Blastochloris tepida: one gene and its partner. The protein of the gene in region 1 interacts with the protein of each later gene in a pairwise test. Links are inferred from orthologs where the notes say so. Each region holds a gene or a part of one and is shown in the gene's direction. Other genes may lie near its edges.

What was found. Proteins that work in one complex are often made in the same cells at the same time.
Region 2: the proteins of hflC (region 1) and ftsH interact in binary tests that used the Escherichia coli proteins (3 or more experiments, as listed by UniProt). The link is inferred for Blastochloris tepida from one-to-one orthologs.

What each region holds. Positions count from the first base shown.
Region 1 is NZ_AP018907.1:94,980-100,305, forward strand. Bases 1-2,999 are described here. They hold hflC (protease modulator HflC), read left to right. Parts: upstream 1-1,051; coding sequence 1,052-1,948; downstream 1,949-2,999. Other genes in these bases: hflK (FtsH protease activity modulator HflK), read left to right, coding at 1-1,055; BLTE_RS00400 (DUF2065 domain-containing protein), read left to right, coding at 1,968-2,153; BLTE_RS00405 (Do family serine endopeptidase), read left to right, coding at 2,284-2,999. Also shown: more of BLTE_RS00405, read left to right, coding at 3,000-3,786; BLTE_RS00410 (Lrp/AsnC family transcriptional regulator), read left to right, coding at 3,990-4,454; phosphoserine phosphatase SerB, read right to left, coding at 4,489-5,326.
Region 2 is NZ_AP018907.1:545,216-550,707, forward strand. What follows is about bases 742-3,645. They hold ftsH (ATP-dependent zinc metalloprotease FtsH), read left to right. Parts: upstream 742-1,190; coding sequence 1,191-3,101; downstream 3,102-3,645. Other genes in these bases: tilS (tRNA lysidine(34) synthetase TilS), read left to right, coding at 742-957; BLTE_RS02475 (tetratricopeptide repeat protein), read right to left, coding at 3,383-3,645. Outside these bases: more of tilS, read left to right, coding at 1-741; more of BLTE_RS02475, read right to left, coding at 3,646-3,997; ykgO (type B 50S ribosomal protein L36), read right to left, coding at 4,220-4,345; BLTE_RS02490 (MGDG synthase family glycosyltransferase), read right to left, coding at 4,872-5,492. UniProt on the Escherichia coli protein: Acts as a processive, ATP-dependent zinc metallopeptidase for both cytoplasmic and membrane proteins. Plays a role in the quality control of integral membrane proteins.

The sequences.
Region 1 (5,326 bases):
GCCCCCAACCCAGCGGACCCACGCCCCCCGATCTCGAAGACCTCATCCGCAAGGGACAGGACCGCTTGCGCAGCGTGCTGCCCCCGGGCGGCTCGCTTGGCGGGCGCGGCTTGGCGCTGGCCAGTCTGGCGCTGGTTCTGCTGTGGTTGGCGACGGGATTCTATCGGGTCGAGCCGGACGAGCAGGGGGTGGTGCTGCGCTTCGGCAAGTATGTCTACTCCACCGACGCCGGTCTGAACTATCACTGGCCCTGGCCGATCGAGACGGCTCTGACCCCGAAGGTCACCACCGTCAACCGCATCGATATCGGCATGCGGCAGTTCGACGATTCCCGTCGCAACACCATCACCCGCGACGTGCCCGAAGAAAGCCTGATGCTGACCGGCGACGAGAACATCGTCGACATCGATTTCACGGTGTTCTGGCAGATCGCCAAGGCCGGCGACTTCCTGTTCAACATCCAGAACCAGGAAGGCACCATCAAGGCGGTGGCCGAGAGCGCCATGCGCGAGGTGGTCGGCCGGCGCGACATCCAGCCGATCCTCACGGGTGCGCGTCAGGCGATCGAGTCCGGCGTGCAGGAGTTGATGCAGAAGACGCTCGACGAATACGGTGCCGGCGTCCTGGTCCGCCAAGTCCAGTTGCAGAAGGTTGACCCCCCCAATCAGGTGATCGATGCGTTCCGTGACGTGCAGGCGGCGCGCGCCGACGCCGAACGCCTGCAGAACGAGGCTCAGAGCTACGCCAACCGGGTGGTGCCGGAGGCGCGCGGCGAGGCGGCCCGCGTGATCCAGTCGGCCGAGGGCTATCGCGAGCGGACCGTGGCGGAAGCGCGCGGCGCGGCCAGCCGCTTCACCCAGATCTTCGACGAGTATCGCAAGGCGCCGGAAGTGACGCGCCAGCGCATCTATCTCGAAACCATGGAGCGTGTGTTCGGCGGCATGGACAAGGTGATCATCGACCAGCGCGGCGGCCAGTCGCAGGGCGTCGTGCCCTTCCTGCCGCTCGATGCCCTGCAGCGGCGCGCCGCTCAGCCGCAGGGGGGTGCGCGATGAAGGGGGGCATTCTCAGCGGCATCGCCCTGGTGGTGCTGACGGCGTTGGTGATCCTCGGCTATTCGTCGGCGTTCATCGTGCACCAGACGCAGCAGGCGCTGGTGCTACGGCTCGGCGAACCGGTGCGGGTGATCACGCAGCCCGGCCTTGCCTTCAAGGTGCCGTTCGTCGACAGCGTGACCTTCTTCGACAATCGCGTGCTGGACCTCGATGCCCAGCCGCAGGAAGTGATCGCCTCGGACCAGAAGCGGCTGGTGGTGGACGCCTTCGCCCGCTACCGCATCTCGAACGCGCTGCGCTTCTTCCAGACGGTGGGCACGGTGCAGGGCGCCAATTCGCGCCTGTCGGTGATCCTCAACTCGGCGGTGCGCCGCGTGCTGGGCGAGGCCACCTTCACCCAGTTGGTGCGCGACGACCGCGCCGGCCTGATGTCGCGCATCCGCCAGCAGGTGACACCCGAGGCGCAGAACCTCGGCGTCGAGATCGTCGACGTGCGCATCCGCCGCGCCGATCTGCCGGAGGCCAACAGCCAGGCGGTGTTCGAGCGCATGAAGACCGAGCGTCAGCGCGAGGCCAACGAGATCCGTGCCCAGGGCCGCGAGCAGTCGCAGCGCATCACCGCGCGGGCCGACCGCGACGTGACGGTGCTGATCGGCGAGGCCAACGCCAAGGGCGAGCAGGTGCGAGGCGAAGGCGATGCCGAACGCAACCGCATCTTCGCCGAGGCGTTCGGGCGCGACCCCGATTTCTTCACCTTCTACCGGTCGATGCAGGCCTACGAGGCGGGCCTCAAGGCTGGCGACACCCGCATGATCCTGGCACCGGATTCGGCCTTCTTCCGCTACTTCGGCGACCCCGCCGGAGGCCGGAAGCCGGAGCCCGGAAAGCCCTGAGGCGGGACGTCCCAAGGCCATGGAGGACTTCATCGTCGCGTTCGGTCTTCTGCTGGCCATGGAGGGGCTGCTTTATGCCGCCGCTCCGGACCTGGCGCGGCGGGCGGTCGTCAGCATCCTGCAGACCCCCGATTCGGTACTCCGGATCGGGGGACTCGCGGCGGCGGTCGTCGGCGTCGTGCTGATCTGGATCGTCCGGGGATGAGGCCCTCTGCGATCCGCCGCGGCGGCCTGTTCGGCTCGCCGGGGCGGCGCGCCGCGGCGTTCGGAGGGCTTGCGTGCCGGCGGCGTTCGCGCGAGCGTCTGTTCGATTCGAAACAAGGAGCTTCAGAGCCATGCTCTCTCACGCCCGTGCCTTGACCGTCGCGCGTCTCGGGCTGGCAGCCGCGCTGGCTCTGGCCGTCGTGCTGCCGCTGCCGGGCGCCCAGGCGCAGCAGCTGGCGAGCCGCGAGCTTCCCGACGTCGCCGACGTCGTCGACAAGGTCATCGACGCGGTGGTCTACATCTCCACCACCGCCCGCGTCGAAACCAAGCAGGGCCCGATTCCGCAACTGCCGCCCGGCTCGCCGTTCGAGGAGTTCTTCGAGGAGTTCTTCAAGAAGCACGGGGGTGAGGGCGGCGGCAACGGCTTCGATCCGCACCGCCAGCGCCGGCAGACCTCGCTCGGCTCCGGCTTTGTGGTCGATCCCAGCGGCGTCATCGTCACCAACAATCACGTCGTCGAGGGCGCCGACGAGATCTTCGTGACGCTGAACGATTCCACCCGCCTCAAGGCGGAGCTGGTCGGCCGCGACAACAAGATCGATCTCGCGGTGCTGAAGGTGAAGCCGGAAAAGCCGCTGAAGGCGGTGAAGCTCGGCGACTCCGACAAGCTGCGGCTCGGCGAATGGGTGATCGCCATCGGCAATCCGTTCGGCCTCGGCGGCACGGTCACGCTGGGCATTGTCTCGGCCCGCAACCGCGACATCAGCTCCGGTCCGTACGACAACTTCATCCAGACGGACGCCGCCATCAACCGCGGCAATTCGGGCGGGCCGCTGTTCAACCTCAAGGGCGATGTGATCGGCATCAATACGGCGATCATCTCGCCGTCGGGCGGCTCGATCGGCATCGGCTTCGCGGTGCCGGCCGCCACCGCCGCTCCGGTGATCGATCAGCTGCGCAGTTTCGGCGAGACCCGGCGCGGCTGGATCGGCGTGCGCATCCAGCAGGTCAGCGACGAGATCGCCGAGCGCCTCGGCCTCACCAAGGCCAATGGCGCACTGGTTGCGGGGCTGACCGATGGCGGGCCGGCGGAAAAGGCCGGCCTCAAGTCCGGCGACGTCATCGTCAAGTTCGACGGCCACGAGGTGAAGGAGATGCGCGACCTGCCGCGGGTGGTGGCCGCCACCCCCATCGGCAAGGCAGTCGACATCGTGTTCCTGCGCAACGGCAAGGAGCAGACCACCAAGGTGACGGTCGAGCGGCTGGAGGAGGCCGAGAAGCAGGCGTCCACCACCAAGCCGTCACCCCAGCAGCAGCAGCCGGCAGCGGCCCGGCCCGGCCAGGTGCTCGGCCTCGACCTCGCGCCGCTCACCGACGACCTGCGCAAGCGCTTCCGGATCAAGGAGACGGTCAAGGGCGTGGTGATCACCGCGGTCGACCGCGACTCCTCGGCGTCCGAAAAGGGCATCCAGGCCGGTCAGGTGCTGGTCGAAGTCGAGCAGCAGCCCGTCGGCACCCTGGCCGATGTCCAGCGCCGGCTGGAGGCGGTCAAGAAGGACGGGCGAAAGTCCGTTCTGCTGCTGGTCGCCAATGCCGAAGGGGAACCGCGTTTCGTCGTCGTCGCCGTCCGGTGACGGTCGGGCAGGATTTCACTTGCGAAAAACAGGTTGCGCAAGGGCAGGTTCCGTAGCGTTTACAGGCAGATTTCGGTTACACGGCCGCTTTTTTTGCTTGTTTCGGCCGGCACCCGCACTTTGCTCTTGAATGCACGCCTCCGCTGAATTTGTCTACTGGCGCGTGGATTGGCACGAGCCGGTTGAAACGCGGAGGGGGCAGCATGGATGCGATCGACCGCAAGATCCTGGCCTATGTCCAGAAGAGCGGCCGCGATTCCTATGCGGAGATTGGCGCGGCGGTTGGGTTGTCGATTTCGGCGGTCAACGAGCGGCTGAAGAAGCTTCACGCCAGCGGCGCGATCCAGCACTGGTCGGCGGCCGTCGACCCCAAGGCGGTGGGGCGGCCCATCCTGGCCTTCACACAGGTTCTCACCGCCGCCGGCCGGGCCGACGACGAAGCGGCGTTCCTCGGCGCGGTGCGCGGCAATGACGCGGTGCTGGAATGCCACCACGTCACCGGCGACTGGTCCTACCTGCTGAAGATCCGGGCGGAAAGCCTGTCGGCGCTTGAGACGCTGCTGAACGGCATCGCGGCGACGCCGGGCGTCAAGCAGACCCACACCGAGCTGGCGCTGTCGTCGCTCAAGGAGACGTCGGTGGTGCCGCTGGCGGCCGAGGGCGCGTGATACGGTTGTCCGGCTTGATCGGCCGGCAACCGTATCAGGCTTCCGGCGCGAACGCCTCGCGCCGGAAGCCCTGGATGTAGAGCAGGGCGGTGAGATCGGCGTGGTCGAGCCGCACCGCGGCAGAGGCTGCGACCTTCGGCTTGGCGTGGAAGGCGACGCCGAGCCCGGCTTCTTGGAGCATGGCGAGGTCGTTGGCGCCGTCGCCGACCGCCAGCGTCTCGGCCGCACTGAGGCCCAGCCGCGCGCGCAGCTCGATCAGCGCCGCCAGCTTGGCTTCGCGCCCGACGATCGGCTCGGCAACCGTGCCGGTGAGCCGGCCGTCCTCGACATCGAGATGATTGGCGCGGGTCTCGTCGAAGCCGATCATCGCGGCGATGCGGTCGGTGAACAAGGTGAAGCCGCCTGACACCAGACAGGTGTAGGCGCCGGCCGCGCGCATGGTGGCCACCAGCGCCGGTCCGCCGGGCGTCAAAGTGATGCGCTCCTCGATCACGCGCGCAACCATCTCGACCGGCAGGCCGCGCAGCAGCGCCACCCGTTCGCGCAGCGCCGGCTCGAAGGCGATCTCGCCGCGCATCGCCCGCTCGGTGATGGCGGCGACGTGTTCCTTGCAGCCGACGAGGTCGGCGAGCTCGTCGATGCACTCCTGGCCGATCATGGTCGAATCCATGTCGGCGACGAACAGCCGCTTCCGGCGGTGCGCCGCCGGCTGCACGCAGATATCGACCGGGGCCGGGCCGACCGCCTCGCGCAGGCGCGCGGCGATGGCCGCAAGGTCGGTGTCGGGCCGCGCGAAGGGCAGGTCGGCGGCGATGCCGGGGGCGAGCCAGTCCGGTCCGCCGGGGTGGGGCAGAGCATCGGCGGCGCGGGCC
Region 2 (5,492 bases), 450 kb from region 1 along the record:
CTCCTGGTGCTCGCTGCCGAGCAGCGCCGCACGGCACCCCGCTTCCCCGATCTCCTCGCCGTCACCGTCGATCACCGCCTGCGCCCGGAGGCCGAGGCCGAGGCCGAAGCCGTGGCGGGGCTCGCGGCCGGCCTCGGCGTGCCCCACCGCACGCTGGCCTGGCTCGGCGACAAGCCTATGAGCGGCGTGATGGCGGCGGCGCGCACGGCCCGCTACGGCCTCATCGCCGAAGCCGCCGCGGCGTTCGGGGCCTGCGACGTCGCCACCGCCCACACGCTGGACGATCAGGCGGAGACCGTGCTGCTGCGGCTCGCGGCGGGCTCCGGGCCGGCGGGGCTCGCGGCGATGCGGGCGGTCGAGCCGCGGGGGCTGATCCGCCTGCACCGGCCGTTCCTCGCCGTGGCCAAGGCGCGGCTGATCGCGACGCTGGCGGCGCGGGGCATCATCTGGAGCGGCGACCCCTCCAATGCCGACCCGCGCTTCGCGCGGCCGCGGCTGCGGGCGGCATGGGAGGCGCTGGCGCGCGAGGGCCTCACCGCCGGGCGGCTGGCCCGGCTCGCCGCCCGGCAGGCGCGGGCCGAGGCGGCGCTGGAGGCCGCCACCGACGCGGCCGAAGCGGCGCTGGCCGGGGCGGGGGCGGGCGGCGCTGTCCGGCTGCCGGTGGCGGAATTTGTCGCGCTGCCGGCGGAGATTTCGCTGCGGCTGCTCGGCCGGGCCATCGGCCGCGTCGGCACCGAGGGGCCGGTGGAGCTCGCCAAGCTCGAACGGCTGCACGACGCCCTTCACGAATACGTGCAGACATCGCGGCAACACGCCCCGGCGGGCGGGGAGACGTATCGTCGCACATTGGCCGGCGCGGTGATCAGCGTGACGCAGGGAGCCGTATCGATCGGACCCGCGCCGCCGCGGCGCGCCCGGAAGGCTGGCGTTAAGGAAGGGGCGCCAGAGTCCGGGTGACGAACGTTCGGGTAGACGGACGTTCAGTTTGGGACGTTCGGTTTGGGACGCTCAGGTTGCGGCAATTGCGTTCGGCCGAAGGGGCGCTTCCCTTGTGATGGCCGGGAGCGAGCCCTAGATTAGGTCTCAATTGCGCGGGACGCCTTGCCGATGGCGTCTCCAAGAATCGTGCGGAGCGGGGTACCGGTCCGGACAAGACGCGGGCGAACGCGATCGCGCCGCAGGGGAACCCGATGAACGGAAACTTTCGGAATTTCGCGCTCTGGGTCATCATCGTCCTGTTGCTGCTTGCTCTTTTCACGCTGTTCCAGAATCCGGCGCAGCGCCAGCAGGCCAATGAGATCCCGTTCTCGCAGCTTCTGGCGGAGATCGACCAGAACCGGGTTCGCGATGTGGTGATCGAAGGCTCGAACGTGACCGGTCATTTCAATGACGGTCGCGGCTTCCAGACCTATGCGCCCGACGATCCCGGCCTCGTGCAGCGGCTCTACACCAAGGGCGTGACCATCACCGCCCGGCCGCAGCAGGACACGCCCTGGTTCCTCCAGCTTCTGTTCTCCTGGCTGCCGTTCGTGGCGCTGATCGGCGTGTGGATCTTCCTGTCGCGGCAGATGCAGGGCGGCGCCGGCAAGGCGATGGGCTTCGGCAAGAGCCGCGCCAAGCTGCTGACCGAGGCGCACGGCCGCGTCACCTTCGAGGACGTGGCGGGCGTCGACGAGGCCAAGCAGGATCTGCAGGAGATCGTCGAGTTCCTGCGCGACCCGCAGAAGTTCCAGCGGCTCGGCGGCCGCATCCCGCGCGGCGTGCTCCTCGTCGGCCCTCCGGGCACCGGCAAGACCCTCATCGCCCGCGCGGTGGCCGGCGAAGCCAATGTGCCGTTCTTCACCATCTCGGGCTCGGACTTCGTCGAGATGTTCGTCGGCGTCGGCGCGTCGCGGGTGCGCGACATGTTCGAGCAGGCCAAGAAGAACGCGCCGTGCATCATCTTCATCGACGAGATCGACGCGGTCGGCCGTCATCGCGGCGCCGGCCTCGGCGGCGGCAATGACGAGCGCGAGCAGACGCTGAACCAGCTGCTCGTCGAGATGGACGGCTTCGAGGCCAATGAAGGCATCATCCTGATCGCCGCCACCAACCGGCCCGACGTGCTGGATCCGGCGCTGCTGCGTCCCGGCCGCTTCGACCGGCAGGTGGTGGTGCCGAACCCGGACGTGGTCGGCCGCGAGCAGATCCTGAAGGTCCACGTGCGCAAGGTGCCGCTGGCGCCGGACGTGAACCTGAAGACCATCGCCCGCGGCACCCCCGGCTTCTCCGGCGCGGACCTGATGAACCTCGTCAACGAGGCGGCCCTGATGGCGGCCCGGCGCAACAAGCGCATGGTCACCCAGCAGGAGTTCGAGGACGCCAAGGACAAGGTGATGATGGGCGCCGAGCGCAAGTCGATGGTGATGACCGAGGAGGAGAAGCTCCTCACCGCCTATCACGAGGGCGGGCATGCCATCGTCGCGCTCAGCGTGCCGGCGACCGATCCGGTGCACAAGGCCACCATCATTCCGCGCGGCCGGGCGCTGGGCATGGTCATGCAGCTGCCCGAGCGCGACAAGCTGTCGATGAGCTACGAGCAGATGACCTCGCGCCTCGCCATCATGATGGGCGGCCGGGTCGCCGAGGAGCTGGTGTTCGGCAAGAACAAGGTCACCTCGGGCGCGCAGTCGGACATCGAGCAGGCGACGCGTCTGGCCCGCATGATGGTCACCCGCTGGGGCTTCTCCGACCAGCTCGGCACGGTGGCCTATGGCGAGAACCAGGACGAGGTGTTCCTCGGCATGTCGGTGTCGCGCCAGCAGAACATCTCCGAGGCGACCGCTCAGACCATCGACAAGGAGGTCCGGCGGCTGGTCGAGGAGGGCCACAGCGAGGCGACCCGCATCCTGAACGAGCGGCGCGACGCGCTGGAGGCGCTGGCCAGGGGCCTGCTCGAATACGAGACGCTGAGCGGCGATGAGATCAAGAACCTGCTCGACGGCAACCCGCCGGTGCGCGACGTCGAGATCGAGCCGGCCCAGCCGCGCTCCTCGGCCATCCCGCGCCGGCCGCGCCCGAAGGGCGGCGAGGGCGAGCTGGAGCCGCAGCCGCAGGCTTGAGGCACTGCCGATCAACGAAAACGGCCGGAGGGACACCTCCGGCCGTTTTGCTGTTGGGGGTCATACCAACGGTCGCGAACGCGGACCGTTGGTTCCGGTCGCGGATTTTCGCGAAATCTCTGATTTCCCAAAAGAAAATCCGCGAGAGTCAACGGCCTCACGCGTCAGCGTCTGGGGCCGTTGTTATCAGTTGGGGCTCGCACGATGCCGCCGTCCTCCCGGTGCAGCGACGGCGCGCGAGGGAAGGGGCCCTTGGCGCCGGTTGCAGGGGATCAGGCGGCTCAGATCTCGCGGCCTTCGACCTTCGGGGCGAGCTGCTTGATGAGGTCGGGCACGCGTTCGAGATAGGGGTTGATCGCCAGCGCCTGACGGAACGCCTCCAGCGCCTGCTTCTCCTGGCCGATATCCTCCAGGATCAGGCCGAGCCCCACCAGCGCGCCGAAATGGCGCGGCTCGCGCGCCAGCGTCTCGGCGACGTCGTGCAGCGCGCTGCCATAGTCCTTGCGCATGTAGTTGACGGTGGCCCGGCGGTTCCAGGCCTCGACATAGTCCGGCACCACGGTGACCAGCGCGTCGAGCAGTTGCAGCGCGACCTCGGTGTCGTTGTCGTCCATGGCGGCGCGCGCCCGCGCCATCAGCAGGTCGGCGGTGTCGCTGCCCGAACTGAACCACTGGCCCCAGATGCGGGCCTCGACCAGCTTCGCCGTGTCCCGGTCGGGGGCGTGCTGCAGCAGCGTGAACAGGCGGTCGAGGTCGGCCCGGCCGGTGGGGCGCTTCAATTCCTGGGGCGGCTCGGGAGGCCGCTCGGGCGGCCTGAGCGGGCTCTGCGCGGCGACCGGCAGGACGAAGGCCAAAGCGAGGAGGGCGGCGGTAAGGGGGCGTGAAGGCAGCATCATGCCGCCACCCTACGAAGCGATCTCGCGCCGGCAAAGCCGCGAATATCCGCATGCGTCAGCGCGCCGCGCCCCGGCGGGCGCGGGCGTTGATCCGTCATCCGAAATACCGATGGCGCAGACCGCCGGATGCAGGAAAAATCCGCCGCGACGGGCGGGCAGCAATCCGGTGGCGGAGGTCCGCAGATCGCGAGGCCGGGTGCGGGGAGCACCCGGGCCCCGGTCTCAGCCCTGGCGGGCCTTGAAGCGGCGCTGGGTCTTGTTGATGACGTAGACGCGGCCCTTGCGGCGGACGAGACGGTTGTCGCGGTGGCGCCCGCGCAGGGACTTCAACGAATTACGGACTTTCATGACACGTTCCTCGGTGACCGGAAGCGCGGGCCACCGGCTGAATTTGGAGCGCTGCGTGTAACTGGCGAGGCTCGACCGTGTCAACTCCGGCGGCCGTCTTCGCCAATGGAAGATCCCTGCGCGCAACCGCCGAATCGGAGCCGGTCTGAGGGGAGTCGCGCGTGAGGGACGCAGGCGGGGGAAAGGGACTGGAGGCCTCGTCCGGATTCGAACCGGAGTACACGGATTTGCAGTCCGCTGCGTAGCCACTCCGCCACGAGGCCATCCGACACCTGTTCCTAGTTGCTCCGCGGCTGCAGGGCAAGGCCCGCCCCGGCGCTCGGGCGGACGAATCGCAGTTTTATACGGTTTCCGGCCGATCCCTTCGCGACACCGGAAACGGTCCCGCCGAAAACCGCTTGTTCGATAACGGGATTCTCGGCGAGCGGATGGCGGCTTCCCGGCTGGATCAGCCGGAAACCATATTCCGACGCGCGGCCTCGGGATTCGCGGACTCGGGATTTTCGGCCCGGGTGGGCGCTGCCGCTCAGGCCTTCAGCAGTCCGCTCAGGCGCGCCACGATCTCGGTGGTGGCGTGGGGGCGGCCGAGCGCCCGCGAGCTTTCGGCCATCACCGCCAGCGCTGCCCGGTCCGGGCCGAACAGCGACACCACGGCCTCGGCGATCGCTTCCGGCTGGCGGATGAACCGGCCGCCGCCGCGGGCCACCACGTAATCGACATTGCCTTCCTCCTGGCCGGGGATGAAGCCCGAGAACAGGATCGGCAGGCCGCAGATGGTGGCCTCGGCGATGGTGCCGGGACCGGCCTTGGTGACCAGCAGGTCGCAGGCGTGCATCAGCTCGGCCATCCGGTCGACGAAGCCGAGCACCGCCACCGGCGCCGGCCATTGCACGGCGTCAAGCTCCGCCTTGAGGCGCCCATTGCGGCCGCACACCACGGCGATCTGGCCGCGGCCGTCCCGCCCGAGCGCCGCGGCACAGGCCCGTACGATGGCGCCGACCGGGCCGATGCCGTCGCCGCCGCCCATCACCAGCACGGCCGGCAGGTCGGGCCTGAGGCCGAAGGCGGCGCGGGCGGCAGTCCGGCTGGCCGGCGGCTCGGCGAATTCGGCCCGCACCGGCAGGCCGCAGACGTGCACGCTGGCGCG